DNA from 2 places in the Clostridium sp. AWRP genome. Region 2 is predicted to be linked to the other one. Evidence: riboswitches for the same ligand, from Rfam matches in the RefSeq annotation. Region 2 holds a riboswitch; the other holds the start of a gene.
The links. A riboswitch is a leader RNA that binds a small molecule or an ion and turns the genes downstream of it on or off. The one in region 2 is predicted to bind thiamine pyrophosphate.
Positions count from the first base shown of each region.

Region 1: it holds a riboswitch for thiamine pyrophosphate, as region 2 does, so the genes downstream of both, thiC (phosphomethylpyrimidine synthase ThiC) here and tenA (thiaminase II) in region 2, are expected to answer to the same signal.

Region 1 is NZ_CP029758.2:3,560,996-3,578,200, forward strand. It holds gene DMR38_RS16525 (MATE family efflux transporter) at 1-673, opposite strand, end outside; gene DMR38_RS16530 (MarR family transcriptional regulator) at 1,029-1,502, shown strand; partial or broken gene DMR38_RS22385 (undecaprenyl diphosphate synthase family protein) at 1,643-2,008, opposite strand; gene DMR38_RS16545 (amino acid ABC transporter substrate-binding protein) at 2,091-2,897, shown strand; gene DMR38_RS16550 (amino acid ABC transporter permease) at 2,918-3,556, shown strand; gene DMR38_RS22590 (hypothetical protein) at 3,575-3,697, opposite strand; gene addA (helicase-exonuclease AddAB subunit AddA) at 3,994-7,698, opposite strand; gene DMR38_RS16560 (sensor domain-containing diguanylate cyclase) at 7,802-8,866, opposite strand; gene thrC (threonine synthase) at 9,253-10,743, opposite strand; gene thiC (phosphomethylpyrimidine synthase ThiC) at 11,101-12,414, opposite strand; TPP riboswitch at 12,540-12,646, opposite strand; gene DMR38_RS16575 (aminotransferase class V-fold PLP-dependent enzyme) at 12,834-13,985, shown strand; gene cbiM (cobalt transporter CbiM) at 14,033-15,031, opposite strand; gene lipA (lipoyl synthase) at 15,312-16,163, opposite strand; gene DMR38_RS16590 (lipoate--protein ligase) at 16,236-17,205, opposite strand, start outside.
Region 2 is NZ_CP029758.2:2,881,993-2,899,197, reverse strand. It holds gene DMR38_RS13180 (molecular chaperone TorD family protein) at 1-456, opposite strand, end outside; gene DMR38_RS13175 (4Fe-4S dicluster domain-containing protein) at 457-1,071, opposite strand; gene DMR38_RS13170 (molybdopterin-dependent oxidoreductase) at 1,071-3,746, opposite strand; gene DMR38_RS13165 (LysR family transcriptional regulator) at 4,157-5,059, opposite strand; gene DMR38_RS13160 (TspO/MBR family protein) at 5,215-5,715, shown strand; TPP riboswitch at 5,947-6,054, shown strand; gene tenA (thiaminase II) at 6,145-6,804, shown strand; gene DMR38_RS13150 (ABC transporter ATP-binding protein) at 6,809-7,561, shown strand; gene DMR38_RS13145 (ABC transporter permease) at 7,558-8,301, shown strand; gene DMR38_RS13140 (ABC transporter substrate-binding protein) at 8,298-9,323, shown strand; gene DMR38_RS13135 (SDR family oxidoreductase) at 9,385-10,257, opposite strand; gene citG (triphosphoribosyl-dephospho-CoA synthase CitG) at 10,480-11,352, shown strand; gene DMR38_RS13125 (malic enzyme-like NAD(P)-binding protein) at 11,795-12,973, shown strand; gene citC ([citrate (pro-3S)-lyase] ligase) at 13,013-14,059, shown strand; gene citD (citrate lyase acyl carrier protein) at 14,071-14,367, shown strand; gene citE (citrate (pro-3S)-lyase subunit beta) at 14,367-15,269, shown strand; gene citF (citrate lyase subunit alpha) at 15,262-16,803, shown strand; gene citX (citrate lyase holo-[acyl-carrier protein] synthase) at 16,817-17,205, shown strand, end outside.

The DNA.
Region 1 (17,205 bases), 680 kb from region 2:
TGAGACTGCCTTTTTTACTTAACATATACCAGATATATAAAATAGAAGCTAATGCTTGTGATATAACAGTTGAAATAGCTGACCCCTTGATTCCAAAACCTAACGAATAGATTAAGATTGGGTTTAATATAATATTAAAAATACCACTGAGCAGCATAGAAGTCATTGTTAATTTTGCCATTCCCTCAGATGTTACAATATTATTCATAGTTACACTAAATATATTTAAAATTGAACCTGTAATGTATATAACTGCAAATTCTCTTGCATAGGGTAATATTGTCTTTGTAGCTCCAAGACCTATCAATATATTATCAAGAAAATACAGAGATACAGCTATGGAAATAATACCCACAATTAAACTGGAAACCAGTGCAGTAGAAGCTGTTTCATTTGCCTTAGTTTCATTTTCCTCCCCAAGAAGCCTGGAAATATAAGATGCAGCGCCATTACCAAATGTCATACCAAGTCCTACTATGACCTGCGCAATAGGAAATGTAATGGACACTGCTCCCATCTGGCTGGTTCCAAGGCCACCCACAAAGTAAGCATCCACAACATTGTAAAGTGCAGAAACCATCATACCTATCATGGTAGGTATACCCATTTTCAATAATACTTTAGAGATTTTCTCATCACGCATCATTTTAAGTTTTTCATTATTCAAATTCAAAATATCATATCCTTTCTTAAGTGTATATATGATATACGCTATATTTAAAAATATATCGCTGCCTCAATTTGCTGTTAAAGTAACCAAGATTCAAAATTAATTTTCATTATTTATAAGTATAGGTACTATACGCTTTGTGTAAGAAATTCCTTATTAAACATAATAAAACCTACCCCCTTTATCTTTTCATTTCTCAATTATTTATTAAACAAATTGAAGTTTTATATTTTCTATACAGATAGTGTATAGTACCTATACACTATTGTCAAGCAATACTTAACTTTTTTACTTGAAATTTCTCTTTCGTATTAACCCCTATATTGACAAAAGTGTTTATATGCTATACGCTAATAATATGATGAATTTTAATTTTGATAATAAGTTAGAAATTAGCTACATGCTTTTAAGATTAGGTGTAAAACTTTCTGAGCTTGATAAACAAACTAATTATTATGGAACAGATACTCCTCTCTTTTACGCTGAAATTCATATGATCAGAGCTATAAAAGAAAATGAAGGTATTCATGTTAGTGGTCTTGCAGAAAAACTGGGAGTGACAAAAGGAGCAGTTTCCCAAATAATCATGAGACTTCAAAAAAAGGGTATGATAATTAAAGAAGTTGATCCGCATAATTCTTCAAGGTTGAATCTTCGTTTAACACCAAAAGGTGAAACAGCCAATACGTATCATAAAAAAATTCATAATAATTTTGATAACATTGTTAATGATATTTTAAAAGATGCTTCCGATACAGAAAAATCTTTCTTAAAAAATTTTTTAAATTCTCTTGAAGAAAAAATTGATACTTTTGACAAAAGGAAAAAATGATAAAAGAGTTTAAGCATCAGGCGGAGTCAAAGCTTCATCTGATGCTTAGAACTCTGCTTATATTTTTAATTAGGCTATGTTAAAGAATAGTGTTGATAATGTACTATAAACGAACTCCTAAAAAAGTTTCTTTAATAATACTATGAATTTATTGCATTATAGTATTTAATTGCATTTTCTAAATGTTCATATTTAAAATCTGGCCAAGAGTCATTCGTAAACCACAACTTCGCTTTCGCAGACTCCCATAACAAAAAATTACTTATCCTCATTTAATTTTATAAGCATTAAGGTTTCCTCCATCTATAGCATACATCATGTTTTTTTGCAGCATTTACTATTTCCGAACGTCCTCCATAATTTAACGCAATATTTAATATCATGTCTAAATTATTTTCTGTCTTTCTAATTTCATTTATTAATTCAGAAGAAAGCATATTTGTAGTACCAATATGCTTTGCCATAATATTTTCTCTAGCTTTACTACTGAATTTTATAACTATAATTAATTTACTAGTTTACAAATTTAGCATGGTAAACTATAATATTTATTATAATTAATTTAATATAAATTGGGAGGTCTGTGAAATGAAAAAGAAATTAGGAATTTTAACTTTAGTAATATTTTTGCTTGGAATAATACTTACAGGATGTGGACAAAGCCAGAAATCAAGCGATAAATCCTGGGATGATATAAAATCAAAGGGTCAGTTTGTAGTGGGCCTAGATGATAGTTTTCCTCCAATGGGTTTTAGAGATGAAAAAGGTAAAATCGTAGGATTTGATATAGATATGGCCAAAGCAGCTGCACAAAAAATGGGAGTAAAGGTAGTTTTTAAACCAGTAGAATGGGATGGTATTATACTTAGCTTAAATAATAAAGACATAGATGTTATATGGAATGGTTTGACTATAACTGATAAGAGAAAAAAACAAATAGCATTTTCAAAAGTATATCTTCAAAATAAACAAATAATTGTAGTAAGAAATGATTCTAACATAAAGAATAAAAAAGACTTGTCGGGTAAAACAGTAGGTCTTCAAATGGGAAGCAGCAGTGAAACTGCATTGAATTCAGACGCTACTACAGCAAAATCTCTAAAGAATATTAGAAAATATTCTAATAATACAGAAGCATTACTTGATTTAAACCAGGGCCGTATAGATGCAGTTGTTGTAGATGAAGTAGTTGGAAGATACTATTTGCAAAAGAAACCTGGTTTATACAAAATACTTGAAGATAACTTCGGCAAAGAAGACTATGGTGTTGGTATAAGAAAAACAGATGAAAGTTTTAAAAATAAACTTGACGAAGCACTGGATTCAATGAAAAAAGATGGAACAGCAAATAAAATATCTCAAAAATGGTTTGGCAAAGATATAATTGCAAAATAATTGGTTAGGATGTGATTTATATGTCTGATATCATGGACATTACAGGATTTATACTAAGTGGAAGCTTAATAACTATACAACTATTTTTTATAACAGCTATTTTTTCTATACCTTTAGGATGCCTAGTAGCCCTAGGTAAAATATCTAAAATCAAGCCCATAAAGGCTATACTTAGCTTATATACCTGGGCTTTTAGGGGAACACCTTTACTTTTACAGTTGTTTTTCACCTATTTTGGTCTTCCTGTAATTGGCATAAGGTTATCTCCCTTAGCAGCTGCAAGCATTGCTTTTACTATAAATTATGCCGCATACCTGGCAGAAATTTTTAGATCAGGCATTGAATCAATAGACAAAGGACAATTTGAAGCTTCTAAAGTTTTAGGTATGAATTACTGTCAAACTATGATAAAGATAATAATTCCCCAAGCCATTAGAAATGTAATTCCTCCTGTTTGTAACGAAAGTATCAATTTAATAAAAGATTCTGCTTTAGTTGCAACTATAGGTGTGGGAGATCTTCTAAGGGCAGCAAAAGAAGTAGTTACTCGTGATTTTACAATTACTCCTTTTATTATAGCTGCTATACTATATCTTATTTTAACCTCAGTTTTAGTTATGGCCTTTAGAAAATTAGAAAAAAAATATTCTATTAATTAATATTTAAATCAAGTCCTGCTATTTGGTACTAACAGGGCTTGATTTTTCATTTTCTTTGTTTTCTTTACTATTTTCTAAACATTCCTGTAAACATTCTTCTATTACTTCCATAGTAATCTCAAACTTATTATTATCATCCAAATTTGACCCTCCACATCAATTTAATATCATATTACTATAGTATTAACAATATCAAAAAGTGTTAATACTTATATTTAGATTATAATTATGCTCATAAAATTTATCTTTATTTTAAGGTTTATGTTAGAAAATATACTTAAGCGAAGCAACCTTTTCAGAGGACAATTGCCAGATAACAAAGGACAATGAAGGTGAGTTTTCCTCCTTCACTGTCCTATGTCCTCTTAAAAATATTGTTTTCCAATATTTTTAAAATGCAAAAGTTGAGTATATAATACATAAAGCTAAAACTTTAATTACATTTCAACTAAGCTGTTGTTAAAAAATAAGTAGAGATATTTATTTTTTACTTGCTTACCAGTTAACTTTTCAAGTGCCCTTGCGTAATAATAAACTTGGATTTTGTATTTATCTTTTATGTTATCTATATCGTCTACATAATCTGTCTTATAGTCTATAAGCACTAATTCTCCATTTTCCTCAAAATAGCAATCTATTATTCCTTGAATAATTATTTTTTCATCCTTATATATTTTATCTGGAAGCTCTTTATATAATTTATTACTTTCTATCTCCATATAAAATGGAGTTTCCCTATATATATTCTCCGCCTCTTTCATTCTGTTTCCAATTTCAGAATTAAAGAACTTCAATATTTTGCCTAATGGTATTGACTTAACTTCATCTTCTCTTATAAATTCTCTCTGAACCAATCTATCTACCTGTTCCTTTATTTCATCGTAAGAATTAACTTTTTTTATGTCTATATGCTGCAAGATTAAATGCAAAAGAGTTCCCCTCTCAGCAGCTGTCATACCTTTTTTCTCTCTTAAAAAAAGTGGTTTTTTTAATTGTACCGATTCCATCAAATTTACGCCATCTTCCATATCAGTCAAATCAAATCTTCTCTTTAATTCTGATACAGAAAATTTAGCAGGTATCTTACAAGCTTCCTCATATTTATATTTCCAGTTAAGCCTTCTATCCACTTTATCCATATATTGTCCATCATATTCGGTTAAGTTAAGTTCTTCAATTTTACCCAGTATATCTACATCTTCCTTTTCTTGAGATACACTTCTAAAATCATCCTTTTTGTAAATATTTACCTTCCATGTAGAACTGTCCCCTATAACTAGATTTAAATTATCTTCACCTTTAGAAATTTCTCTTATAGGCTTTCCACATGGGTGTTTAGCCAGTGCAGCCCCTATCCAATCCAAAAAGTTTCTAGCACTTATAAGTGAGTATTCAGGAAGCTTATTTCCTTTATAAGAAGCACATTCACACCATTTTTGAGTTGTTTTTTCAATATTATTTACCATTCCAGTTATTATAAGTTTTTCTTTTGCTCTGGTAAAAGCAACATATAATATTCTCATTTCCTCTGAAAGAGTTTCTACTTTTAGCTTTTTTCTAAACACCTGTTTCATAACAGTAGGATAGCATATATGCCTTTTTATATTCACATAATCCGGTCCAAGACCTAACTTTTCATGAAAAAGCACCCCTTTATTCATATCCATCAAATTAAACTTTTTTCCTGTACCTGAAAGTATTACTACAGGGAATTCAAGTCCTTTGCTTTTGTGAACACTCATTATCCTGACTACATTTTCATTTTCTCCTAGTATTTTTGCACTTCCTAAATCCCCACTACTATTTTTAAGTTTGTTCATAAAATTTATAAAATTAAAAAGTCCTTTATAACTGCTCTTTTCATACTGTTTTGCTCTTTCAAATAACATCCTTAGGTTTGCCTGCCTCTGAATTCCCCCAGGCATAGCCCCTATAAAACCGTAATAACCCGTTTCAGTATAAAGATGCCATATAAATTCATCTATTGGCATATACTTTACTTTTTTTCTCCAGTTGCTAAGCCTTTTCAAAAATTCACTTACTTTATATTTCAAGCTATTTTCCACATGCTTTAATGATATATCTGATTCAGAGTCATTTTCCGAAATTATCTTTAATATGTCATAAAAATGAATTTTTCTATCTACCATTCTCAAATCTATAAGTTCCTCTGGAGAGAAAGATTCTATAGGAGACCTAAGCACAGCTACAAGTGGAATATCCTGAAGTGGATTATCTATTATTTCAAGTACTGATATTATTGTCTTTACTTCTATATTCTCAAAATATCCGGCAGATATATCTGCAAATACAGGTATTTCTAAACTATTAAGTTCTTCTACAAAAGTAGGCGCCCAATTTTGTGTGGCACGCATTAATATTACTATGTCTTTATACATTACATTCCTATAGGATTTCGTATTTTTGTCATATACTTTTAGTGGCTCTACTTCCTCTTTACCATTTATGAACTCACTTATTTTTTCTGCTACAAGCCGTGCTTCTACCTGAACATTATCTAAAACTTCTTCACTTTCTTCTTTTTTATCTATTATATTAAGCTCTATATCTCCACAACAGTTTCCAGATAAGTTTTCATAATCTGCTGAACTTTTTAAGCATTCCTCATCCGTATAATCTAATTCTCCTACTTCTCTACACATTATTTGTTTAAATAAATAGTTAGTACCTTCTATTATTTCCTTTCTACTTCTAAAATTTTCAGATAATTTTATTTTTCTGTTTTCAGCCGTCTTTTTTTCAGAATAACTATTATATTTCTGCAAAAAAAGTTCAGGTTTAGACTGCCTAAATCTGTATATACTCTGCTTTACATCTCCTACCATAAACAAATTTGAGTCTTTTGATTTTCTACTTATCATATTCATTATAACTTCTTGAACTTCATTGCTATCCTGATATTCATCTATAAATATTTCCTCAAAATATCTTCTATATTCTAAAGCTGCCTCTGAAGGAACTATATTTCCCTCTTCATCTCTATCTGTTAATATTTCAAGGCAAAAATGTTCTATATCGCTAAAGTCCAGTATGCCTCTTTCCCTTTTTTTTAAGCTGTAATTTTTATCAAACTCTATTACAAGAGAAGCCAGGCATTTCATCATAGGATATACTTCCTGCATATCTTTATATATATTATCGGAACCTGAAAATATATCTTCTTTTATACTATTTAACTTCTTTTTAACTTCATCCCTTACATTCTTAGCTCTTTCCTTCACTTCTTTAACTTCATCTTTTACTCTTTTAGTGGAAAGCTTGTTAAAACTCAATTGTAAAAACTTTTCTTTTAGTTCTTCCCAAGAATTTAAAAGCGATAATTCCTTTATATTTTCATAATCTTTTTTAAAAGTATCTGCATAGTGCTCAAGTCCTTCTACGCTTTGGATTATGGTAAGTTCTCTTTCTATTCTATCCTTGCATCCCTTAACTTCTACCTCTATGCTGTGCATAATCATTTTTGCCCAAAATGTATGTCCGAAATCAAAATCTTCTTTTACATTAAAATTTTCTACTGCTTCTCTTAACCATTTTTCAGGCCAGGGATTACTTTTTGAAAATTCATAAAGGGAAAGTACCATATCTTTAAGTTTAATATCATTTTTACTTTTAAAACCATCTACAAGTTTTAAAAATTCTGTACTTTCTGTGTCATATTTCTCATCAAAAAGTTTCTCAAGCACATCCTGTTTTAAAAGAACTGCTTCTGTACTGTCGCATATTCTAAAATTAGGATCCAAATCTATTAAATGGAAATTGCTTTTTATAACCTTAAGGCAAAAAGCATGTATAGTAATTATATTAGCCTGATTTAAGAGTGTAAGCTGTTTTTGAAGATTTTTTGAGCCATAATTTGATTCTAACAGTTTAGAAATTGCCTCTGCTATTCTCTCTTTCATTTCAGAAGCCGCTGCATTCGTAAAGGTAACAACTAACAATTTATCTATATCAACATCTTCATCAATACTTGTTATTTCCTGTATTATTCTCTCTACTAGCACTGCTGTCTTACCAGTTCCTGCACCTGCTGACACTAGTAAATTACATTTGGGGGTAAAAATAGCTTCTCTTTGAGATTCTGTCCAATTTGTATCCATATCTACCACCTTACTAAAATTCATTGAAGATTTTCCTCTAAAGGATACGCCTTCTAAGTTCTAAAACCTGTTTAATACGTATCAGATGGAGTTTAAAACTCCATCTGATACCAAGAACTCTGTTTATTTAATAAACCACTTTATTCTTTCCAGAATTTTTTGCTCTGTACAAGTTCATATCAGCCCTTCTTATTGCACCTTCAACATCTTTATTCTTATTTGTACATACTGCTATACCCATTGAAACCGTTACATAAGACGAAGCTTCATTATACTCTACAGCTTTCATTTTTATAAGATTTCCTATATTTATCATTCTCTCATATACAGACATGGAATCTGTAACATTATACATATATATTATAATCTCTTCTCCCCCATATCTAGCTACCATGTCTTCCTCCCTTATACTATCTTTTATTATATCACTTACTTTTCTCAAAACCCTATCTCCATATTGATGTCCAAATCTATCATTAAAACTTTTAAAATCGTCAATGTCAATCATTACAATAGCAAAGCCTTTACCGCAGTTTTTTACTTTTTCTTTTATCACCGAGAAAAAATAATTTCTGTTAAATAACCCTGTTAAAAAATCCTTTTGAGAATTTTGTTTTATTTTATTATAAAGTTTATTATTCTCTATACATATGGCTATTTGATTAGTAAGTGCAGTTAATAACTTCACATGTTCGTTATTTAAATAGTTATATATATGGTGTTCAACCACAATAACCCCTAAAAGATTATCTTTTAAATATATAGGCATGAGTATGGAAGAGTGAATTTGAATATTATCATATATATATATATTATCAATACAATTTACTATACTAGTATTTAGACTACTTATATTTCCTTTGTTGTAATCGATAATACTAAAATGATGCTTTGTACTAGGCAAATTTGTAGATTTTAATTGAAGTTTTCTATTCTCTAAAAGATATACGCTTGAATAAGTTACCCCTAGAATTCCTATCATTATATCATTTATTATAGAAACTATTTCTCCTCTACCTATTCTCTTGTTTATATACTGACTTATCTGAACTATCAGAGACAACATATCCAGCTTCTTATCTAACTCTATAATCTTCATGCTTTGTTTTTGTATAATTCCTTCAGCCATCTTTTGATAACCTTCATACTCACTTTTAAGTTGATTATATTCATCTGATAATGGCGTCAACATAAAACTCTCCCCTATTAAAAATACATATCTAATCTAAAAATACTTTCTATAATTGTGTCTATAAAAGTATATATTCACAAGAAAACTTTTTCTCATGAATATATACAACAACTCCTCATACTATACTATTATAAATTTATATAAACTGCTCATACTATTTTATTAGTTTCTCTATAAAAAATAATTTAACACTAATTTTCAACTACCTTCTAATTTTATATTATACTACTGTTTATAAATACATCCTAGCATTTTCATACATTATATATCGAATATTTATACTCTTAATTTTCAATATTCGACTTACTATTGTACTTATATTCATGTATATTTTTTGTTGTTATATGTAAAATATTTTTTATAAAGAAGGGAGATTTTACATTTAATTATAATAAAAATTTTCTAATCTCATCTTTCATCTGTTGTTTTTCGCATACAGTGCTGTGAATAACCTTACTTTTCATTAGCTTCTCTATAGGTTTAGGTATTTCGAGAGAAGCAGTTTTACTCATTATTTCTATAAGTTCAAAGTCTTTTTGATTCTTATATTTATCGTCTAAAGCACTCATTACGGATTTTGTAAATTTAAAAGGACTTGCAGTAGAAACAATAATGGTTTTTGTGTCATCTCCTGTATCATGCAAATACTTTCTATACACGGAATAAGCCACTGAAGTATGTGTGTCCATTAAGTAATGGTAACTTTTGAAAACATCACTTATAGAATTAAGTGTTTCTCCTTCACTTGCAAATCCACCATAGAACGGTTTTAATTCTTCTTTCATATTTTCACTTACACTATACTTTCTATTTTTATTTAAATCTTTCATTAACCCCTGTACAACTAAAGAATCCTTTCCACTTATATCATATATGAATCTTTCAAGATTACTGGATATGAGTATATCCATAGAAGGAGATATCGTTACTATAAACTCTCTCTCAGCATCATAAACTCCACTTTTTAAAAAGTCATATAATACTTTATTATCATTTGAAGCACATAAAAGTCTATTTATAGGCAAACCCATTTTTTTTGCATAATAGGCTGCAAGTATATTCCCAAAATTACCTGTAGGAACTACAAAATTTATCTTTTCTCCTAACTTTATTTGTCCCTTCCTTAAAAGTTCCATATATCCATGAAAATAATATACTACTTGAGGTATAAGTCTTCCTATATTTATGGAATTGGCAGAAGAAAACATATAAGACTTTTCATCTAATTCTTTTTTTAATTCTTCATCATTAAAAATTTTCTTAACTTCAGTCTGGGCATCATCAAAATTTCCCTTTATCCCTATAACTTTAGTATTTTTGCCTGCCTGGGTAACCATCTGTTTTTTTTGTATATCGCTTACCCCTTTTTCAGGGAAAAATACTACTATTCTTGTATTCTCTACATCTGCAAAGCCTTCTAGTGCTGCCTTTCCTGTATCTCCAGAAGTTGCTGTAAGTATAACTATCTTTTTATGTAAATTTTGTTTTTTCGCAGCAGTCTGCATTAAATGTGGTAGAAGACACAATGCCATGTCTTTAAAAGCTAAAGTTGGTCCATGAAACAACTCTAAATAAAATACGCCCCCAACTTTCTTTACAGGTACTATCTCATCTGACTCAAATTTATTGTCATAAGCTAGGTCTATGCACTTCTTCAACTCATCTTCAGTAAAATCAGTGAAAAATTTTCCAATTATGCATAAAGCTAGTTCCTTATAAGTCATATTTTTAAATTTTTGTAATTCTTCTTCATTTACAGAAGGTATACTGTCTGGAACAAACAATCCACCATCTTCTGATATTCCTTTTAGTATAGCTTGAGATGCAGTATAGTTTCCATTTAATCCCCTAGTGCTGTTATAATGAATTTCTTTCAAGTGTATCTCTCCCTTTTCTATAATTTTTACTAAAATAGTTATACCTATATAATAACATACGAAATATAACTTGAAAATTACAGTTATATTAATTTACAAACCTATAACGATTTCAAAACAAAAAATCTATAGATATAGAGTTTTTAGCATAAGCGTAAAGTTAAACCAAAATTTATCACTAACTAGTTATTTTTACATTTATAAAATAAATAGAAAAGTCACTCCTAAAATTAGAGAAAAAATAAAAGGAGTGACTTTTGTGAAAAAATATTCAGTAAACATTTTCATTGAAAAATATGCCAAAAATTCCACAAGCCTCTTTCAGCTTATCTCCTTCAATTCCTTTAAGCTTACACATTAATCATCATCTCTTAAAACATTTAAATTTTTTCCTTCCATAACCTTATTCATATTTCTAACAGCACACATTTTTCCACACATAGTACATGTATGTTCATCTTCTGGTTTTGATTCTTCTCTGTATCTTCTTGCCTTTTCTGGATCTATAGATAAATCAAATATTTTTTTCCAATTAAGCTCTCTTCTAGCTTTACTCATAGCATTGTCCCAATCTCTTGCCCCTTTTATTCCCTTTGCAATATCTCCTGCATGAGCTGCAATTTTAGTAGCTATGATTCCTTCTTTCATATCTTCTAAGTTTGGAAGTCTTAAATGTTCTGCTGGAGTTACATAACATAGAAAATCTGCTCCTGAAGATGCAGCTATTGCTCCTCCTATAGCTGATGTAATGTGATCATAACCTGGTGCTATATCTGTAACTAAAGGTCCTAACACATAAAACGGTGCATTATGACACAATTTCTTTTCTATCTGCATATTTGCTTTTATTTCATCTAAACTCATATGCCCTGGTCCTTCTATCATAACTTGTACATTTCTCTCCCAAGCTCTTTTGGCAAGCTCTCCTAAAGTCATAAGCTCCTTAATTTGTGAAGCATCTGTAGAATCCTTTATAGCACCTGGTCTGCAAGCATCTCCTAAACTTATAGTTACATCATATTTTTCACATATATCTAAAACCTTATCAAAATGCTCGTAAAAAGGATTTTCTTTTTCATTTAATTGCATCCATGCATATATTAAGGATCCCCCTCTGGATACAATGTTCATAAGTCTTTCAGTTCTCCTAAATACTGCTGCAGTTTCTCTATTTATACCTGCATGAATAGTCATAAAATCCACACCATTCTGCGCATGCTTTTCAATTACACCTAAAAGTTCCTCTTCAGTTATGTCTTTTAATTCTTTATCATAAAATCCTATGGCATCATACATAGGCACTGTTCCTATCATAGCAGCTGACATTTCTACTAGTTTAGTTCTAAATTCTTCAGTTTTTCCAAAGCAGCTTAAATCCATTATAGCTTCTGCTTTCATTTCTAAAGCTATCTTAACCTTTTCTAATTCATCCTCTATGCAATTGCAGTCCTTTGAAATTCCCAAATTTACATTTATCTTAGTTTTGAGTCCTTGTCCTACACCTTCCGGATCTAATGCATTATGATTTTTATTAGCTGGTATTACAACTTGACCCTGCGCAACTAATTCCATTAGTTGTAGTGATTTCATGTTTTCTTTAGCAGCTACTCTCTCCATTTCCTTTGTAATTATACCTTTTTTAGCAGCATCCATTTGTGTTGTGTAATTCATTTTAAACATCTCCTTTAACATATTTTTTGAAAATTATGTTAAATAAAAAAGGAGGTGATTCTAAATCTCCCTCATATTCATCTTTATATAAATAAAAAAATGCAACCTTATAAAGTTGTATTTTAAAACTATATAAAGCTCTTCCCTACGCTGGAATTATCCAGATCAGGTATGAGGGTCAGAACTAACAGTTCTATCTCAGCCTATAACATAGACCCCCCTAGATTATTTAATTTTATATGTAAATTATATAATATATGTTTAATTTTTTCAACTGTACATTTTGATACCTTCAATAAGTAATTGGAGATTTACACCCAAATCCCCCTTTAACTTCTTATTAATAAAGTTATAATATAATTATGTTGAATTAATTATATTTTATAAATCTAGGAACCTAAAGAAAGGAGATAATCGTATTGGGAATTTATTTAGACAACGCTGCTACATCTTATCCAAAACCACCTGCAGTTGTAGATGCAATTTCAAATTTTATGAAGAACATAGGCGCTACTGCAGGAAGAGGAGCTTACAAATCAGCTATTGAAGCTGATAGACTTGTATTTAACTGCAGAGATAGTATATGTAAGTTATTTAACGGTAAAGACCCTTCTAACATAATCTTTACTTACAACATAACAGATTCACTTAATCTAATAATAAACGGAGTTTTAAATCAAGGAGATCATGTTATCACAAGTAGCTTGGAGCATAATTCTGTATGGAGACCTTTAAAAACTCTTGAACGGGACATAGGTATAGAAATATCTACACTTCCCTGTACAAATGAAGGAATATCAAAAGCCTGTGACATAGAAAAATTAATAAAGAAAAATACTAAGCTAATTGTATTCACTCATGCTTCTAACGTGCTTGGAACTATTCAACCTATAAGGGAGATAGGCGCTATAGCTAGAAAACATAAAATTCTATTTTTAGTAGATAGTGCACAGACAGCCGGAGCTTATCCTATTGATGTACAAAAAGACAACATAGATATTCTTGCCTTCACAGGTCATAAAAGTCTTTTGGGACCTACTGGCACAGGAGGACTTTTAATAAATTGCGATACTAATTGTATAAGGCCATTAAAATCTGGAGGAACTGGTGAAGATTCCAAAAATCCATACCAACCTGATTATTATCCTAATAAATTAGAAGCAGGCACCTTAAATGTAGCTGGAATAGTTGGTTTAGGAGAAGGAATTAAGTACATATATGATCTAGGAGTACAAAAGATAAGAGATACAGAAAATAAAATAATTGAGTATGCCCTCAAGAGATTAGAGGAAGTTCCAGGAATTCATATATATGGCCCAAAAGATGCGGAAAAAATAGTAGGTGTCATTTCATTTAATATAGAGAATATGTCTGGTGAAGATATTGCTTTTAAGCTGGATAAGGAATATGACATAATGATAAGAGTTGGATTTCATTGTGCTCCAACAGCCCACAGGATAATGGGGACTTATGAAATTGGTGCTATGAGAATAGGTATTGGATATTTTAATGAAAAGCAAGATATAGATGCATTAATAAATGCTTTAAAAAATATAGTTTTCGAAAAATAAAGTAAAACCCCTTTTTAACTTTTATGTGTAAAAAGGGGTTTTTCCATTTATTTATTTACTTTAACATTTCTATTATCTACATCTGACGCATTTTTTCTTAAAGAAGATATTACTTTAAATACAATCATTATAAGTGCTATTCCTGCCACTGCTGAAATAATGTAACCTACAATATCATTCATTCCTTTTATGGAATAATCCGCTGCAATGGCATTATAGTGTATTCCATTTTGAAATCCTTTAGGTATGTAACCTACAAGAGATTTAATACCATCTGAATCCCATTCGCCAAATGCATCTCCAGCAGCTAAAAGTCCTAGTGGACATAAAACTACAAGAACTGCCAAAAGTCCATAAAGTGGTTTTTTACTTCCACCTTTATCTTCATATAATACATCTGGAGACATTTTTTTAACATAAGCATATACTGCTGCAGTTATAGCTCCTTCAAGTATTCCTACTAAAAGATGGGTTCCTACCATAGCTGGTACAGTTACTTGTAAGGTATAAGGACAATAAAGTGCCTTTCCAGCTGCATCTGTAAATAATAAAGGCTGTATACCAAATTCAACAGATGCCATAAAAGATGCTGCCACAATTCCCACATATGCTCCTACAAAAGCTGCAATATATTCTCCTTTAGGACTCTTCAGTTTACCTTTTATAATGCTGTACAAAGTATATCCTACAAAAGGCATTATAAACGCCATATTAAAGGTATTAGCTCCAAAGGCAAGTATTCCTCCATCTCCGAAGAAAAGTGCCTGTATAAGTAGTGCTATAGTAACTGCAATAGTCGCCGCATAAGGTCCAAGCAAAATTGCTATCAAAGTTCCCCCTACTGCATGAGCTGTTGTTCCTCCCGGTATAGGTACATTAAACATCATTATAAGAAAAGAAAATGCTCCGCAAACACCAAGCATAGGCATTTTTTTTGGGCTTATTTCACTTTTTACCTTTTTTACGGCCTTTGCCCAAACTGGCAGCATTACCACTGCCATAACAGCACAAGTTGATGGACTTAAATAATTATCTGGAATATGCATAATAAAGACCTCCTAGAATTTTAAAAAAATATATAAATTTGTATTCCTCTAATATACATAGCAATATATATGCCAATTTTCTATATATTTTTAATAATTTTTGCAGAACCTTTTCAATAGACGCCAATAGTAGGACAAGCTTTGATAGTTAATTTAAAAATTTTATGCTAAGAAATTTTTCTAAGTCCATTAATCTCAAAACGATACAAAATTTATCTCAAAATGATATTATGTTTTAATTTTATATCAAAATGATATAAATAGAGTTCTTGACACCAGATTAGCCTTCAAGCATTTCATCTGCATGATAGGAGCTTCTCACTAGTGGGGAAGATGATACAAATTTGAAACCCAATTCTAAAGCTATTTCTTTATATTTTTTAAATTGATCAGGATGAACATACTCTACAACAGGATGATGTTTTGCAGAAGGTGGCAGGTACTGACCTATTGTAACAATGTCACAATCCACCTTTCTTAAATCCTTTAATACTTCTATAATATCTTCTTCTTTTTCCCCAAGCCCCAACATAAATCCTGATTTTGTTAAAATTGAGTTATCCATAATCTTAACTCTTTTTAAAACTTCCAGTGAACGCTTATAAACTGCCATTGGTCTTACTTCTTTATACAGAGCAGGTGTCGTCTCTACATTGTGATTTATTACATCAGGTTTTGAATCCACTACCTTTTTAAGTGCAGTTTCATTTCCCTTAAAATCCGGTATTAAAACTTCTACTGTTATATTTTTATTAAGCTTTCTTATTTCCTCTACAACACTAGCAAAATGAGAAGCTCCTCCATCTTCTAAATCATCTCTTGTAACAGATGTTATTACTGCATATTTCAGTTTTAGCTTATCCACTGCTTGTGCCACATTAAAAGGTTCTTTTTCATCAACCTTTTCAGGTTTACCTTTAGTTACATTACAAAAAGTACAATTTCTAGTACAATTTTTTCCCAGTACCATAAAAGTTGCCCTGCTTTTATTAAAACATTCCATCCTATTAGGACAATTTGCCTCACCACATACAGTATTCAATGAATACCTTTTAAGTATATCCTTTACATCTTGAGAAACTTGTCCCCCTATTATTTTTATTTTTAACCACTCAGGTTTTCTCTTATACATAAAATATAATCCCTCGTTTCTTCTTTAAAATATGCTAATTTTTTAACACATCTCCACAAAATTAGTATACTACTATTTAAACATAACCTCCATAATATCTTTTTTGCTTATATTATGCATATATTTTTCAATATCTACGTTTTCAAATGCTTTCAGAATCTCTTCTTTTTCATACTTAATTCCTAGAAACTTATTTTCCAATTCACCAATCTCGCAGCTGCTGAAAAAATCTCCAAAAAATTTTATATTGTCTATAATACCTTTTTCTACATATATATTGACCTGTACAATTCCTCCTAAAGATTTTTTCTCGTTGGAATAATTAAACTTTTTAAGATGTCCATAATTCCATTCCCAAGTCTTATATTTAAGATAACATATTTCTTTTATTTTTTTCCATTCCTCTTTTGAAAATGTATATATTTTAGGATTTTCATCTTCACTTATAACTGATTTCATTAAAAATTCTTTGAATTCAATTATAGTCATATCACCTTTAATATAATCATATATATTCGTAACTCTGCTTTTTACCGATTTAACAGCTTTATCAGAAAATTTTATAGGATTTACATAAAGAGCTTCATTCAAATTTTTCATATTAACAGAAAATAGAATACTTCCATGATGTAAAATCTTATTTCCATGTTTATACTGAGCGTTTCCTGAAACTTTTTTACCTTCTATAACTAGATCATTTCTACCAGAAAGCTCTGCGTTTACAGATAACTTTTTCAATGCTCTTATTATGGGATACGTAAACTTACCAAAATCCGCAAAGGCATTGTTTTCGCCTACAGATATAAAAGTAAAATTTAAAGTTCCAAGGTCATTGAATATAGTTCCTCCCCCTGACATCCTCCTTACCACTGATAAATTATGTTCTTTTACATAGTCTATGTTTATCTCTGAAAGGGTATTTTGATTTTTGCCTATTAAAACACAAGGTCTGTTTCTCCAAAGGATAAAACAATCCTTATTGAATGTTTGCATTACATATTCTTCAATTGCATGGTTCATATATGGGTTAGTATTTTGGTGC
Region 2 (17,205 bases):
TGTCTCATGGCATAGAAAAGCCATAAATTCCAGTTCTAAAGATATATGGTCTTCATAAAATTCAGACCCTTCATCATCATTTTTTTTAAGACCTTTTGCGGCATATATCGACTTTACTTGATCATAAGCATCCTGCATAATAATCTTTTTTTTACTAGTATATACTGATTCGTATGGGAAGGCAGCAGAGCCGTCTGCTATACCTGCAGCAAGAAAAATTTTTGCATAGTCGCTGGCTAGGTCGGTAATTGGATCACTGCTGCAATTATCAAGATATTCTCTAAGTATCCGGTATCCTTCACTGAGTTTAGTTTGGCAGCACTCTACAGGAAAGTTCATAGCTTTCATTTGTGTAAGTAACGGTTCATCTATTTCTATTTTATAAAGACGTATCAAAAAACGATATAGATTCTCACGGCTTTTCATAAGCTTCAAGGAATCTGATTTTCTATCCACCTATCTTTTCCTCCCATCTTGTTCGTTACACTCCTGTGGAATAACATCAATCCATTTGTCACGGCGCAAAATGTATCGAACAGAAGGATGATTACCAAAATCACGAAGACTGTATACATTTTCACTCCCAGCTTCTTTTAGTGCTATTGATACATCGCTATTAGGATCGTTGATATCACCGAAATATAGGGCTCTGCTGGAACAAGTTTTTACACATGCAGGTTTTTCACCATTTTGTGTTAAATGAGAGCAAAGAGTACATTTATCCATTACCTTCATTTCGTTGTTGAAGTTGTTTATTTCGTAAGGGCAGGCTCTATGACAGCTTTTACAACCAATACATTTTTCTTTGTCAATAACAATAACACCGTCCTCACTGCGTTTATAACATGCCCCTGTAGGACAGACTTTGACACAAGCAGGATCCTCACATTGCTGACACATCACTGGTAAAAAATACATTTGTATATCTGGATATGTTCCAGTGGGGCCTATGGTCAATAATTTGTTCCTTGAGGAGCCGAGAGCAACTCCATTCTCCATTTTACACGCTACCTTGCAGCCATAGCAGCCAATACATTTATCTACATCAATTACCAAAATATTCTGTTTCATTACTTAACCACCTCCGTAGGATCAGATGGCTGAGGAAGCCATGCCTTAAACTGCTCAGGTTTTGTCCAGACACCTTTTGGTGGACCATCATCGGCTCTTGAAATTTTCACAAGATAGCCTCTTAAAGTGTACGTACCAACAACATCATTAAATGGAGCAGTTGATTTTGAAAGTACATTGACGTTCATTTCACGCCATCCTTCGGTCTCAGTATGATAATTTTCGGGGAAAGTAAAACGCTCCATGTATACGGTTCCGGGATTTATGCCTTTTGTTACATTAGCTTTTGCTTTAATTTTACCCCTTAGAGATTCTACCCATACCCAGTCTCCATGGGAAATACCATAAGTTTTTGCAGCTGTAGGGTGAATCCATATTTCAGGCACAGGATACATCTCCCTTAACCATGGGACATTTCTTAATGTATTATGATGATAAAAAGGAATTCGTCCATTGGTCATAACTAAAGGATACTCTTTAGCCAGTTCACTGCCTTCAAGAGGACTTTCAGAAGGCTCTAAGTAGTATGGCAGTGGATCGTAGTCTTTTGAAGCAGGAGGTAATTTATATGTTGAATAAGGCATTCCTGTTCTTCCTAAAGTAATAAGGCTTTCCAAGTAAATTTCAATTTTCTTAGAAGGTGTATCAAATCCTCTTGCCTTACCTGTCTTTGGATCGATCTGTTTGTAAACATAGTACTGTTTCCACTCATTTTTAGGCAAGAATTCAAAAGGAGCTTTTTTCTTGAATTCATCCCATGTCATATCAAAAACACTTGTACAACGATTAAGAAGCTCTTCCATGCTATCCCAGTAAGGAAGATCAGCACCCATATATTCTTCATCAAATGATTTCTTACAGCTTTCATGTCCAAGTTCTGCACAGCGTTTTGCCAGCTTTGACCAAAACAACGTTTCATCCATGGTTTTCCATAGGTGTGTAACAGCTTGTCTAGCAAAGACTTTATTACATGATTCTACAGGCATATCTGTTTCTAGCCATTCTGATGCGGGGAGGAGTAGATCTGCATAGTTAGAGAATGAAGTAGGATACATGTACATATGTACAATAAAGTCCATTTCTTTAAGAGCAGGAACCCATGATGCACTCTCAGCAACAGCACCTAACTTATTACCGGATCGTTCAATCCATACTCTTGGTTTATAAGGTTTTCCGGTAATAATTGCATCCCTAACACTGGAAGGTTGAGCTGCCCACCACTGAAGAAGCCCTTTGTATTCGGTACCACCCAGACGCTTTTTTAGTTGTTCTTCAGGAAGCATTTTCTGGGCAGGTGGGACTATATACGTTAAAACAGGTGTAGCACCACTTGTTGCAAAACGCTGCATCAACGTTCCAGGTTTTTCAATATTACCCATTAGTGCATTTAGGTTAACTGCTGCCATAGCTGCTTGTACTGAGTTAGGGCTTTGGTCGGTAGCAACACCTAGGTTAAGACCTGAAGGGGAATTTTGTGTGTATAAATTAATAGCTTCTTCAATTTTGTTTACATCAAGCCAACAGGTTTTTGCTGCCTTTTCAAGAGTATAAGGTTCAACCCTCTCCTTTAAAAGCTGAAAACCAGTTTTACATTCAATTCCGTTCACCATGAAAGTTCCTTCGAGCGCAGGAGCTAGGTTATCATTCCAAGGATAGGTAAGTGGCTTAGCTGAGTTAGTTTTTGTATCCCACACCATAAAGGTATCGGGGATTTTGTGGTTATTACTTTTATCAGCACGCAATAACATCTTAGTTTTGACGTCTACAAGGTAGGGCAGATTTGTCCATTTCATGACAAAATCTTCATCGTAAAGTTTTTTATCGATAATGTAGCGTGTCCAAGCCAACATGAGTGCCACATCGCTTCCAGGCCTTATAGGTAACCAAACATCAGCCTTGGCTGCATCTGGAGTCATACGAGGGTCGATTACAACGGTTTTTACTCCATTGGCACGAAGGTCTGCAACGGCGCCTCCGCCCATTGCAGGACTGGAGTATGAAGGAGCGGATCCCCACATGACTAGACATTTGATTGGTGTCTCATCGGAATCGTAAATTTCTAGACAGTTTGAATCGGCGATACTGTAGTCCGAACCGCCATACATCAGACCATTGGCTAATGTACGTGGTAGATAACATTGAGCACAACCAGGCTCAAACCAGTTAGGAGTACCAAATACATTACAAAATCTAGAAATACTCCAAAACTCAGGGTTTCCACCTCCTCCAGTAGAGCATATTACAGCTTCTGCCCCATATTTTTCACGGGTTTCCATGAGCTTATTGGCAAGAATGTCAATAGCTTCATCCCAAGAAATACGCTTCCATTTATTTTCACCTCGTTTGCCAACTCTCAGCATTGGATACTTATTACGATTTGGATTATAAAGAGCTTGTATGCCTGAGAGTCCTTTGGCGCACATTGATCCTTTGTTCATTGGATTCTCAGGATCGCCTTCAAGCTTGATTACTTTCCCATTCTTAACATGGGCAATAACACCACAATTGGAAATACATGCTCTACAACATGTTCTGACGATTTTAGCCGTAGATGATGCATCATCCTGTACTGACTCACTTTTTACTAATCCATTTGAGCCGTTAATAGCTGATGTAATTCCTGTTATGTTTGTTGCACTAAGAAAATCGTTCGTATTCGTTTTTTGATTTTCCATTTGTTTACCTCCTTTACTACTAATAGGCTTAGATAATTATGTGCATATTTTGTGAATAAATTAATTATCTAATTTTAAGATACCATCTTATATACTAGCTTTCCAATTCAAAAAAAGCTGATTGCTTATTCCAAAAATGAATAATTGACTTTATAGTTCATATTTTTCTTAACTGTATTGTACAGGTAATTCATGTAAAATGGTTTGCTGTAAAATAAAGGAAATCACTGAACGGAACTCATATTGGATTTGAATAAAGTAACAGCAAGTTCATTTGCTATTTTTGATATTTAAACTTGCTGTTATGGAGAGTGCAATTAAATTTTAGATTGTGTATAAATTATTTAACTCCAATTTAGATATGATTAATAATATGCATCAGGGAGGACACAGGATTTTATAGAGAACTTCTAAGATTTATTTTTGTTATTTGCCATTTTAGCTATTAACATATTGACTAGTTCGTTAATCTTAGGATTCTTTTGACTATGTTTATTAATAAATGCACCTAGTGTAATTGAAATACTAGGTGAAAATGGTATTAAAACAACATTATTAAATGATGAATTACTTGCTAGTTTACGTGTTGTTAAAGCAGCACCATAGTTAGCTTCTACACCACTCAAAATAGTTTCAGGTCTTCCTCTAAATATAATATCTGGAGCAATATCATGTTGTTCAAAAAAAGCCATACATAAGTTAGATATACATGTATAGGGTTCCATTAACATAAGAGAAGAATTTTTTAATTGTTCTGGAAAAATAAAATGTAATTTTGCTAAAGGAGTATCTTTGTGAACAGCTAAAACAAGTTCATCTTCAGCAGCAGGAATAAAAAGAATTTTACTATTATCTGGATTTTCTCCATACCAATAAGTTAGTGCTATATCAAAACTATTATTTTGCAATCTATGAAATAGTCGTGGTTCTTCTAGTTCTACTAGATTGATTAGAAAAGAAGGATTCTCTAGTTCAAAGCGACTCATTGGAATATATAAATTAAAATTACCGATAATAGGCAAAGACAGTACTGTTATTCTATCTTTATAACCAGGCTGTAGTTTTTTGGACATATATGTTAAACGATAAATCTCGTCTAATGTATGCCTAGCTTGGGGTAATAATCGTTTCCCTTCAATAGTTAATTTTACACGTCTATGTTTACGATTAAAGAGTTGAACACCTAATTCACGTTCTAATGCTTGTATTTGTTTACTAACAGAAGATTGAGCAATATTTAGCTCTAAGGCAGTTTCCATATAACTGCCAGTATCTACTACAGTTATAAAATATTTTAATTGTTCTTCTGTCATTTTACCTCACCTATTCTGTTTTTTAATTAATTATATAATAACTTGAAATTGATTACAAGCATCATTTTTGCATAGGATTCTTTCGATTAATAGATATTATATTTTCAGAATAAAAGTCTTTCCTTTAAAATATAATAGCAGTAGGAGGTGAATTTATGTTTTGTAACGTATTTAAGGTAAATGGAGAAAAGCATATTGGAAAACTTATTATAAGTATTGTAATTGCAGAAGGAGTCGGAGCTATTAGTGCTTTTCTAGGAATGTCTAACCGAGAAATGTACAGTCAGCTTGTTAAACCTGTGTTTTCACCGCCTGGCTGGATATTTCCTATAGTGTGGATTATTTTATTTTTTCTTATGGGTACAGCTGCATATAGAATATGGATTAAAGGAAAGCAGGGAGAAGATGTTAAGAGGGTGCTGGCGCTGTATGTTGTCCAACTGGTATTAAATTTTATGTGGACAATTATATTTTTTAGATTTCAGTTATATGGTTTAGCTTTTCTAGAACTGATGATTTTGTTAGTATTTATTTTAATGACGACTTTTGAGTTTAGTAAAATTGATAAAACAGCAGCTTATTTAATGATACCATACATACTTTGGGTGTCATTTGCAGGCATATTAAATTATGCAATATGGATGCTAAATAAATGACATATATAATTAGGTATTGTTGTGAGAATATTTGAGATTTTGCATATTCACTCTTGAATGTTAAAATTAACTATTTTACGTTCAGAAGTGAATTTTTGTTTTTAAAGATATGTATAAAAGAATTAAACTTTGATATAATATGTGTTTAAATTTGCCTTTTTAGCATGTTGACCAATTTTTGTTATTGTAGTAACATAGAAATTGGATAGATAATGTAAAAATTAAATAAAATTAGTATCCCAGGGGGGCTGGTGTTACCGGCTGAGAGTAAGAATATAATTCTTAGACCCTATACCTGATCTGGTTAATGCCAGCGTAGGAAGAGGTTTTTATGTAATTGATAAATAAAGGTACAAGCTTCCTAAGAGGTTTGTACCTTTTATTTTTAATTAATAATGTGTATGTCAGATGAAAAAGGAGTAATTTATTATGAAAACGTCTATGAAATTATACGAAAGTGTAAAAGATATATGGGATTCTTACTATGAACATCCATTTGTAAAGCAAATAGGAAAGGGAAACTTGGAAATAGATAGATTCAAGTTTTATATGATTCAAGATTACATATATCTTTTGGATTATGCAAAAGTGTATGCCTTAGGGGTGGTAAAATCCAGTGAAGAAAGTATAATGCAGGGATTCTCAAAGATGGTGGACAATATATTAAATGGAGAAATGAATATTCATAGGCATTATATGAAAAAAATAGGCATTAAAAAAGAAGAAATAGAAAATGCTAAAGCTTCTATTGAAAATATTTCATATACAAGCTATATGCTGTCTGTGGCTCAAATGGGAGATTTAATGGATTTAACTACTTCTCTTTTAGCTTGTATGTGGAGTTATTATTTAATTGGTAAAAAATTGAGTAAAATAGATGGGGCACTGGACAATGAGTTTTATGGACAGTGGATAAAAGGATATATATCTAGTGATTATGAAAAGGAGACTAGGTGGGTGATAGATTTGTTAGATTATTTGACAGAAAATATATCGAAAAAGAAATTTAGCAGGTTAAAGGAAATATTTATAAATACAAGCAAGTATGAATATATGTTCTGGGACATGGCTTATAACAAGGGGATGTGAAATCATGCTGAAATTTAAAAATGTAAGTTTCAAATACGAGGAAGATCCTGATTTTATTATAAAAAATCTCGATTTTGATGTAGGTAAAGGGGAATTTATAAGTATAGTAGGTCCCAGCGGATGTGGAAAAAGTACTGTATTTAGACTTATTTGTAAGCTGGAAAAGGCTTTTGGGGGAGATATAATTTTAAAAGATAAAAATATAAATGATTTAAAAGGTTACATAGGATACATGCCGCAAAATGATCTCCTTATACCCTGGCGAACTATACTTCAAAATGTATATCTTCCCCTTGAAGTTAAAGGTGAAAATTTAAAAAAGGCACAGGTTCAGGCAGAAAAAATGCTAACAGATTTTGGACTTGAAAAATATAAAAATAAATATCCAAAGGATTTATCAGGAGGTATGCGGCAAAGGGCGTCTTTTGCAAGAACTCTGCTTACGGGAGCAGAGGTGCTGCTTTTGGATGAACCGTTTAGTGCATTAGATGCTATAACAAGAGTTTCTATGCAGGAATGGCTCATTGATAAATGGCTAGCTTTAGATAAAACTATATTATTTATAACCCATGATGTAGAAGAAGCTCTTTTTTTATCAACTAAGATATTTGTTACATCAGAAACTCCAATAAGAAAATTTAAAGAAATAAAAGTGCCTCTCAACTATCCAAGGACTAGAAGTATGATAGATACACCTCCTATATTAAAGATAAAAGAGGAACTTATAAGTGAACTAAAAAAGGGGGTTAAGCTGTGAAAAGGTATAGATCATCCATAATAGTTGCTGTATTGTTTTTTGCAATATGGCAGGCTCTAGCAATGTATATAGATGCAATGTATATACTGCCTTCTCCTACTGCCATTTTAGAAAAAATATGGGAACTTAAAGATGTTTTATTTTTAGTACATCTTCCTGCTACTCTTTTGATTACTATTGAGGGACTTTTTATATCTATAGTGCTTGGGGTAGTGATTGCTGTGGCTATGAATATAAGTGAAAGAATACAAAGAGCTCTCTATCCAATTGTAATTGTAACCCAAACAGTTCCAATTACTGCACTTGCACCTATATTCATACTTTGGTTTGGATACGGTATATGGAGTAAGGTACTTGTAACGGTACTTATAACATTTTTCCCTATAACTATAAATGTATATGACGGACTTCGTTCTACAAGAAAAGATATGGAAGAACTTTTAATTACCTATGGTGCTAGCAAAAAAGATATATTTATGAAGTTAAAGTTTCCGGCTTCACTCCCTTACTTTTTTTCTGCACTTAAAATGGCAGTACCTTTAAGTGTAGTGGGGGCAGCTGTAAGTGAGTGGCTTGGAGCAGAAGCAGGCCTTGGATATTTTAGTAAGAGAATGATGACACAAATGGATGGGGCAGGAGTGTTTGCACCTATTGTCATATTATCACTAGCTGCTCTAATTTTAGTGGAAATATTAAATGTTTTAGAAAACAAAATAGTAAAATGGAGGAATGAAGTATGAAAAAAAATAAATATTTATCTTTTGTAATGGCATTCTTATTGATAGCTGTTATGTTAGTAGGATGTGGAAATAGTAGTGATTCATCGAAAGGTAAGGATGGCAAGTTAGAAAATGTGGATTTAGTACTTGATTGGTATCCAAATGCAATACACAGTTTTATATATGCTGCTATTAAAAATGGATATTATAAGGAAGAAGGACTTAATGTAAACATTAAATTTCCATCAGATACTACAGATCCCCTTTCACTTCCAGCAGCGGGAAAAGCTACTATTGGAATATACTATCAACCGGATATTGTAATTGCAAGAGCAAATCAGGGTGTTCCTGTAAAATCTATAGGAGCTATTGTACATACACCGCTTAATGTAATAATAGCTTTAAAGGAAAAAAATATAAATTCACCGAAAGATCTTCAAGGAAAGACTGTAGGTTATTCGGGGAATTCTTTAAATGTTCAATATGTAAAAACTATGGTAAAAAAAGAAGGTGGAGATCCAAATTCTGTTAAAATGGTTGATGTAGGATTTGATTTATTATCTTCTATGGTAACTAAAAAAGTAGATGCAACTACAGGAGGACTTATAAATCATGAGGTTCCAGTACTTCAAAATGAAGGACATCCTGTAAATTATTTTGATCCTGCAAAGTATGGAGTGCCAAATTATTATGAAGAAGTATTTGTAACTAGTGACAAAACTCTTAAGGAAAAACCTGAAGTACTTAAAAAGTTTATGAAGGCATCTCAAAAGGGATTCGAATATACTAAGAAAAATCCTAAGGCAGCTTTAAAAATACTTATGGACAACCAAAAAAAGGATAGCTTCCCTCTAGTACAAGCAGTAGAGGAAAAAAGTATGAATATACTTCTTCCTAAGATGGAGTCAAATGGTGAGCCTTTCTTGAATCAGGATAAAAGTGTTTGGCAGAACAATATAGATTGGTTAAAAAAACAAGGACTTTTAAAGAAAGATATAAAACCAGAAGATCTTTATGTAAATATTTTGGACAATAGTAAGTAAGATTAATAAAATCACAGTCTTAGAAATATAATATCCTAAAACTGTGATTTTATTAACTTTGTTAAGAATACATATGGATTGTTTGTCCTGACATATAACTTGATTCGTTGGAAGCTAAGAATACATAGGCTGGAGCAACTTCAAATGGCTGGGCAGCTCTTCCCATTGGTGTTTTTGAACCCCAAACGGCAACTTTATCTGCAGGTAATCCTGCTGGAATTAGAGGTGTCCAGGTTTCACCTGGGGCTACACCATTTACACGTATACCTTTTGAAATTAAACTGCGGGCTAAATTTATAGTGAAATTGGCAACAGCAGCTTTTGAAGCCTCATATTCTAGGGATATTCCATAAGGAGGATTGAAAGCAACTAGTGAAGAAGTATTGATGATAGAACTGCCTGGTTTCATATAAGGTAAAGCTGCTTTGGTTAAATAAAAATAGGAAAATACATTTATACGAAAAGTCCACTCTAATTGCTTGCTAGATACTTCTTCTATAGAATTATTGTAATAAAGTACTGCAGCATTATTTACAAGAATATCTAATTTACCAAAATGATTTATAACTTCTTGAATTATAATTTTACTATTTTCTTCGACCCCTATGTTGATTGGAATGGTTAAACATCTTCGCCCCAATTTTTCTATTTTAGATTTTGTTTCTTCTGCATCCACATGTTCATTTAGATAGACAATGGCAATATCAGCCCCTTCTTTTGCATAAGCACATGCTACAGCACGCCCGATGCCGCTGTCTCCTCCTGTTATTAAAGCTACTTTGTTTAATAATCTTTTTCCTGTTTGATATTGTGCACATAATGGTGGTTCGAAAATTGGTCTAGGTGTCATAATATATTCAATACCAGGTTGATGTGGCTGGTGTTGAGGTGGAAAAAAGCGCGGGAATTTGCATCTAATGTGATTTGAATGCATATAATAGTTCCTCCAATATTGTAAAGTACTTCTATATAATATATGAATTTCAAAAATATGTGTGATTGTAAACCACAATTTTTGAAACAGTGTAAACTTTTAGAAGTATAGGTCTTATAGCATTTTATCTGTAACTATGATAAAATATATTTCGTATTTTGTACGGTTAAAAAAGTTATATATATTAGCTATAGGATAAAAATAATATATGGAGAAAACAAAATGAAAAATGAAAAGATGTTTCAGATAAACGAAATTTCTATGATAATTGGAGGTTTCGCAGTACAAGCTATGATTTATGAAGTTTCTTGTTACCCTAGTCCTGGTCTGGTGTCACCTGTGTCCTGTGGTGCTCATAAGGATATGAACTTTTTTACTTTTATAGACAGCACTTCTGTTTTAAGCAGATATATGACTATGTTTGTTCAAGAAGGACTTTCAGATAAATCCTATAAAGAACTATTTAATAGTATTAGAAATTTAGGAATGGAAGCTGAAAAAGATATGTTTATTAAGACAAAAGAAGTTAATACCCACAAAGGAATGCTATTTTTAATGGGTGTTACCTGTGCAGCTGTAGGAAAAGCCATTTATGAGGGGAAAAAATTTGGTAAAATTAGAAGCATTATAAAACAAATGACAAAGGGTATAGTTTCAAAGGAACTTTTTACTTTAAAAGATAGTACAAATTTAAGTCATGGAGAAAAATTATTTATTAAATATAAAACAGAAGGTGTACGGGGAGAAGTAGAGAGAGGATTACCTACAGTTTTTGATTTTTCCCTGGATTTTTATAAGAAAAATGTGGATTTAAATACTAATGATAGATTGGTACATACTCTTATTGGAATAATGCAAATTTGTGATGATTCAACTATAATATACAGGCATTCGCCTGAAGTTTTAGAGGAAGTTAAAGAAAAAGCTAGGGAAGTACTTTCAGCTGGAGGAATGAGGATTAGTGAAGGAAGAAAAAAAATAAATGATCTCTGCAATGAATTCATAGAGAAAAACGTAAGCCCAGGAGGAAGTGCAGATTTATTAGGGGTAACTGTGTTTTTATATTTAGTAGAAGAATATATGAAAAGTTTATAGAAGTAAGTGATAAGGTAGCTGCATAAATTTATGTTTTATGCAGCTACCTTATTTGTTTTTATATAAAATTTTTATAAAAATAGGAGTATTTTTATTACTTCCATACTGGAATTTAATGTTAAAACATATATTAATAAATGTTAATATACTTAACATTTGTTGAAAGAAATGTTTCTAAAAAGAAGACTATAAGACTATTTTAAAGCCTGAATACGATTATAAGAAGAAAAATGCAAGAATTTATTTAAATAAATGTTTAGTTTTGTTACAAATGTTTTGACAAAACTAAATAAGTTTGCTATTATATTAGTAAATTAAGAAAGAGATTAAATTAAAAACTATAAGGGATATTGTTATAAACAATTTAATTTAGCATTTATTTATAAGTTTAATATAAAAAGGAGGCACGGTTAGGTTTATTACTGAGCCTAACTAGAAAAGTATGGGTATGAATGTAAAAGAAGAATCCTTAAAATTACATAGAGAAAAGCATGGTACCATAGAAGTCGTTGGAACAATGCCTTTGAGAAACGGCGATGATTTGGCAGTAGCTTATACACCAGGTGTAGCAGGTCCATGTCTGGAAATTGCCAAGGATAAAGAAAAGGCATATGAGTATACAATAAAAGGAAAGACAGTAGCTGTAGTTACAAATGGAACCGCAGTATTAGGACTTGGGAATATAGGATCAGCAGCTGGACTTCCGGTAGTTGAAGGAAAAGCATTATTACTTAAAAGATTTGCAAATGTAAATGCAATACCAATATGCGTAGATTCTACAGATCCTGATGATATAGTAAAAACTATTAAAAATATTGCACCGGGATTTGGCGGAATACATCTTGAGGATATAAAAGCACCTGAATGTTTTTATATTGAAGATAAGCTAAAAGAAGAATTAGATATACCAATATATCATGATGACCAGCATGGTACTGCCATTGCAGTTTTAGCAGGCCTGTACAATGCTTTAAAAATAGTAAATAAAGATATTACTAATATAAAAGTTGTTATAAACGGTGCCGGTGCTTCAGGTATTGCAACAGCTAAGCTTTTGATTTCGGCAGGAGTAAAAAACATAGTACTTTGTGACATAAACGGTATAGTTTACGAAGGAGATGACCGCTTAAACGAACCTCAGAAACAAATAGCAAAGGTAACAAATAGAAGTTTAGAAAAGGGAACATTAGAAGATGCAATGAAGAATGCAGATGTTTTTATAGGTGTTTCTGCTGGAAATGTAGTAACTGGTGAAATGGTAGAAGGTATGAACAAAGATAGTATAATTTTTGCGTTAGCCAATCCAACACCTGAAATAATGCCTGAGGAAGCAAAAAAAGCAGGAGCTAAGGTTATAGCAACAGGAAGGTCAGATTTTCCAAATCAAATAAACAATGTTTTAGTTTTTCCGGGAATTTTCAAGGGAGCTTTAAGTGTAAGAGCTAGGGAAATATGTGATGAAATGAAAATTGCAGCAGCTAAAGGACTTGCAAATTTAGTAAAGAAAGATGAATTAAATGAAGAATATATAATACCAAGTGTATTTAATAGAAATGTTTGTGATGCAGTTTCCAAAGCAGTTATGGATGTAGCGCAAAAAAATAATAAATTTACAGCATAATTATGTATTTGTTGTTGACTTAGAGAGGAGGTGGCTGCAGTGGAATACCTTAGTTTACAAGAAGAAATAATAGATAAAAGAGATTTTAGAAGACTGCAGGAAGTAGAACAATTTCTTTTAAAACAGGGACTAAGATTTGATAAAAATGTAGAATACACAGTTGCTATATATGAAGAAGATAAAATAATTGCTACAGGGTCCTTTGAAGATAGAATTTTAAAATGTATAGCCGTAGATGACAGCTGTAGGAGCATGGGAATCTCGAACAAAATAATATCTGAACTGGTAGCAGAAGAATACAGACGTGGAAACAGCCACCTTTTTATTTACACGAAGCCTAAGAACTATAAAATGTTCAGTGATATGGGATTTTATAAAGTGGCCAAGGTTATGGACAAAGTTCTTTTGCTGGAAAATGATCCTTTAGGTATATATAAGTTTATAGAAAAGTTAAAAAAGAAGAAGGTAGATGGAAGGGTAGTTTCAGCTCTTGTTATGAACTGCAACCCTTTTACTCTAGGTCATAAGTACTTAATTGAAAAGGCTTCTAGAGAAAGCGACGTAGTTCATGTATTTATAGTATGGGAGAACAAATCAGTTTTTCCATCTGATGTGAGATACGAATTAGCCAGGCAGGGAGTACAGCATTTAAACAATGTAATATTTCATAAAGGTGAAGATTATGTAATTTCAAGCGCAACTTTTCCATCCTATTTTATAAAAAAGCAGAATGAGGTAGCCAGGCTGCAGTCGCTGCTGGATATAGAAATCTTCACTAAAAACATAGTACCTGCGTTAGGTATTACTAGAAGATATGTAGGAGAGGAACCCTTTTGTGATGTTACTAGAACTTACAATAATGTGATGAAGGAAGTGCTTCCTCCTTGTGGCGTAGAAATTATGGAAATCCCAAGGTTTAGTACAAATGAAGAAGTTATTAGTGCATCAAGGGTAAGAAATCTCATAAAAGAGAAGAAACTTTCACAGGTAAAAGATTTAGTACCGGACACTACCTACAGATTTTTGTGTTCAAAAGAGGCAATACCAATAATTAATAAAATTGAAAATAAAAGAGATTTAATATAGGAGGTTCACTTATGGAAATAAAAAAAGCTGCTATAGCAGGAACATTTGAGTCCAGCGATATTACGATATCAGTACAGCCTAATCCAGAGAATGAGGTGGCTATAAAGTTAAAAAGTTCTGTGGAAAAACAATTTGGAGACCAGATAAAAAAAGTTATAATGGATACTCTAAAGGAACTAGATGTAAAAAGTGCCATTGTAGGTGCCAATGACAAAGGGGCTTTAGATTGTGTCATAAAAGCAAGGGTACAAGCTGCAGTTATGAGGGCAGCAGAAGAAACAAAATTCAACTGGGAGGTGGAAAAGTAATGTACAAGTTAAGAAGAACAATGATGTATGTACCGGGAAACAATCCAGGAATGGTTAAGGATGCACATATATATGGAGCAGATTCTCTAATGTTTGATTTAGAGGATTCAGTATCCCTAAATGAAAAGGATACAGCTAGATTTTTAGTATACAATGCACTAAAATCTATAGATTATGAAGGTATAGAAACAGTAGTAAGAATAAATGGTCTTGATACGCCTTTTGGAATGGAAGATTTAGAGGCAATAGTAAGGGCACAACCTGATGTTATAAGACTTCCAAAGACAGAATGTGCACAAGATGTCATAGATGTAGAAAAAGAAATCGAAAGAATTGAAAAGCAATCAGGAATACCTGTTGGAAAAACAAAAATTATGGCAGCTGTTGAAAGTGCTATAGGAGTTATGAATGCCTATGAAATAGCTACAGCAAGCAAGAGACTTATGGGAATAGCAATAGGGGCAGAAGATTATGTTACAAATTTAAAGACAACCCGTTCTTTAGATGGAATAGAACTTCTTGCAGGAAGAAGCCATGTATTATTAGCTGCCAGAGCAGCAGGAATATATGCCTTTGATACAGTATTTTCCGATGTAAACAATGAAGAAGGATTCATAAATGAAGTAAAACTTATAAAGCAGTTGGGATTTGACGGAAAGTCCGTAATAAATCCAAGGCAAATTGCCCCTGTTCATAAGATATATACACCTTCACAAAAAGAAATAGATAAATCCGTTCGTGTTATAAGAGCTGCAAAAGATGCTGCAGAAAAAGGATCTGGAGTAGTTTCGCTAAATGGGAAAATGGTAGATAAACCTATTATAGAACGTGCACAGAGAGCTTTGATGTTAGCAGAAGCTTCAGGTATATGCGTAAGTGAAGGAGGAGAAGACATTGACTAAGAATAAAATAGGAAGAGAAATACCAGATTACATAGAAGGAATTGGAAAGCTGGTACCTTATGGCGGACCGTTTGATTTTAAACCAACAAAGAAAAAATTTGCAAGAAAAATATCCAGTATAAAACCTGGAGAAAGTAAATTGCTTGAGAGCATAAAAGAAGCTGTAATAAAGACAGGATTAAAGGACGGCATGACAATATCATTCCACCACCACTTTAGAGCTGGAGATTACATATTAAATATGGTGCTGGACGTTATAGCTGAAATGGGAATAAAAAACTTAACTTTAGCACCAAGTTCTTTAAGCAGTGTTCATGAACCAGTAATTGAACACATAAAAAATGGTGTTGTTACTAAAATCATAACTAGTGGTGTTAGAGGACCACTTGCAGAAGCTATATCAAATGGAATATTAGATACACCTATTATAATACGTTCCCACGGTGGAAGAGCAAGAGCTATAGAAGCAGGAGATTTAAAAATAGATGTGGCATTTTTAGGCGCACCTAGCTGTGACGACTATGGAAATGCCAATGGATATACAGGAAAATCTTTTTGTGGTTCATTAGGATATGCTAAAATAGACGCAGAGTATGCAGACAAAGTAGTACTTATTACAGATAATTTGGTACCATATCCAAATGTACCTGCAAGTATAGAACAAAATAATGTAGACTATGTAGTTAAGGTAGATGCAATTGGTGATCCTAAGGGAATAGCATCCGGGGCAACAAGATATACAAAGAACCCAAGAGAACTTTTGATTGCACAGTATGCAGCAGAAGCAATAGAAGCTTCAGGATATTTTGTACCAGGATTTTCAATACAGAGTGGTTCCGGTGGAGCATCCCTTGCAGTAGCAAGATTTTTAAAGGAAAAGATGATTGAAAAAAATATTAAAGCTAGCTTCGCATTAGGTGGAATTACAGGCCAGTTTGTAGAAATGCAAAAAGAGGGCCTTATTTCAAAAATCTGTGATGTACAGAGCTTTGACTTAATAGCAGCAAAATCCATAGGAGAAAATCCAGATCACTATGAAATAAGTTCATCCCTATATGCTAATCCACATAATAATGGATGTATTTCTAATAAATTGGATATAGTTATATTAAGTGCACTGGAAGTAGATACAGACTTCAATGTAAATGTAATTACAGGTTCAGATGGAGTAATTAGGGGAGCATCAGGTGGACACTGTGATACTGCAGCAGGAGCAAAACTTGCCATGATAGTTTGTCCACTTATTAGAGGCAGAATACCTACTGTTGTGAAGAAAGTAAATACTGTAATAACTCCAGGAGAAACAGTAGATGTAGTAGTTACAGACAGGGGAATAGCAGTAAATCCACTTAGAAGTGATTTACTTGAAAAATTTAAGAAAGCAAAGCTGCCAGTATGTACTATAGAAGAGTTAAGAGAAAAGGCAGAAGAAATTACAGGAAAACCTAAGGCTATTGAATATGGTGATAAGATTGTTGGTGTAGTTGAATACAGAGATGGTACTATTATCGATGTTATAAAGCAAGTAAAATAGTGAGGTAATAATTATGGAAAATGCAAGCAATATACTTGATGAAATACTTGAAGCTAAAGAAAAAAGGTCACAAATTCAAAAAGAATTATTGAATATATTTAAAGTTACACTAATTTCATTTACATTAAATGTACCAGGAGCAGAAAAAAATAATGAATCCTTTGCTAAGCTTCATAAAAAGGGGATTTGCTTGCTGGAAGAAGAGTTAAAAAAGAATAATATAGATATACTTCACAAAATGGTAAATACTTCTGCTGCTGGTGCTGAGGCATTTTTAAACGTAGATGCAGATGCAATTAGTGTAAAAAGAATCACTGTATCTATTGAAGAAAACCATGAGCTTGGAAGAATATTTGATTTTGATGTATTCACTAAAACTGGAAAGCAGATTAGTAGGACAGA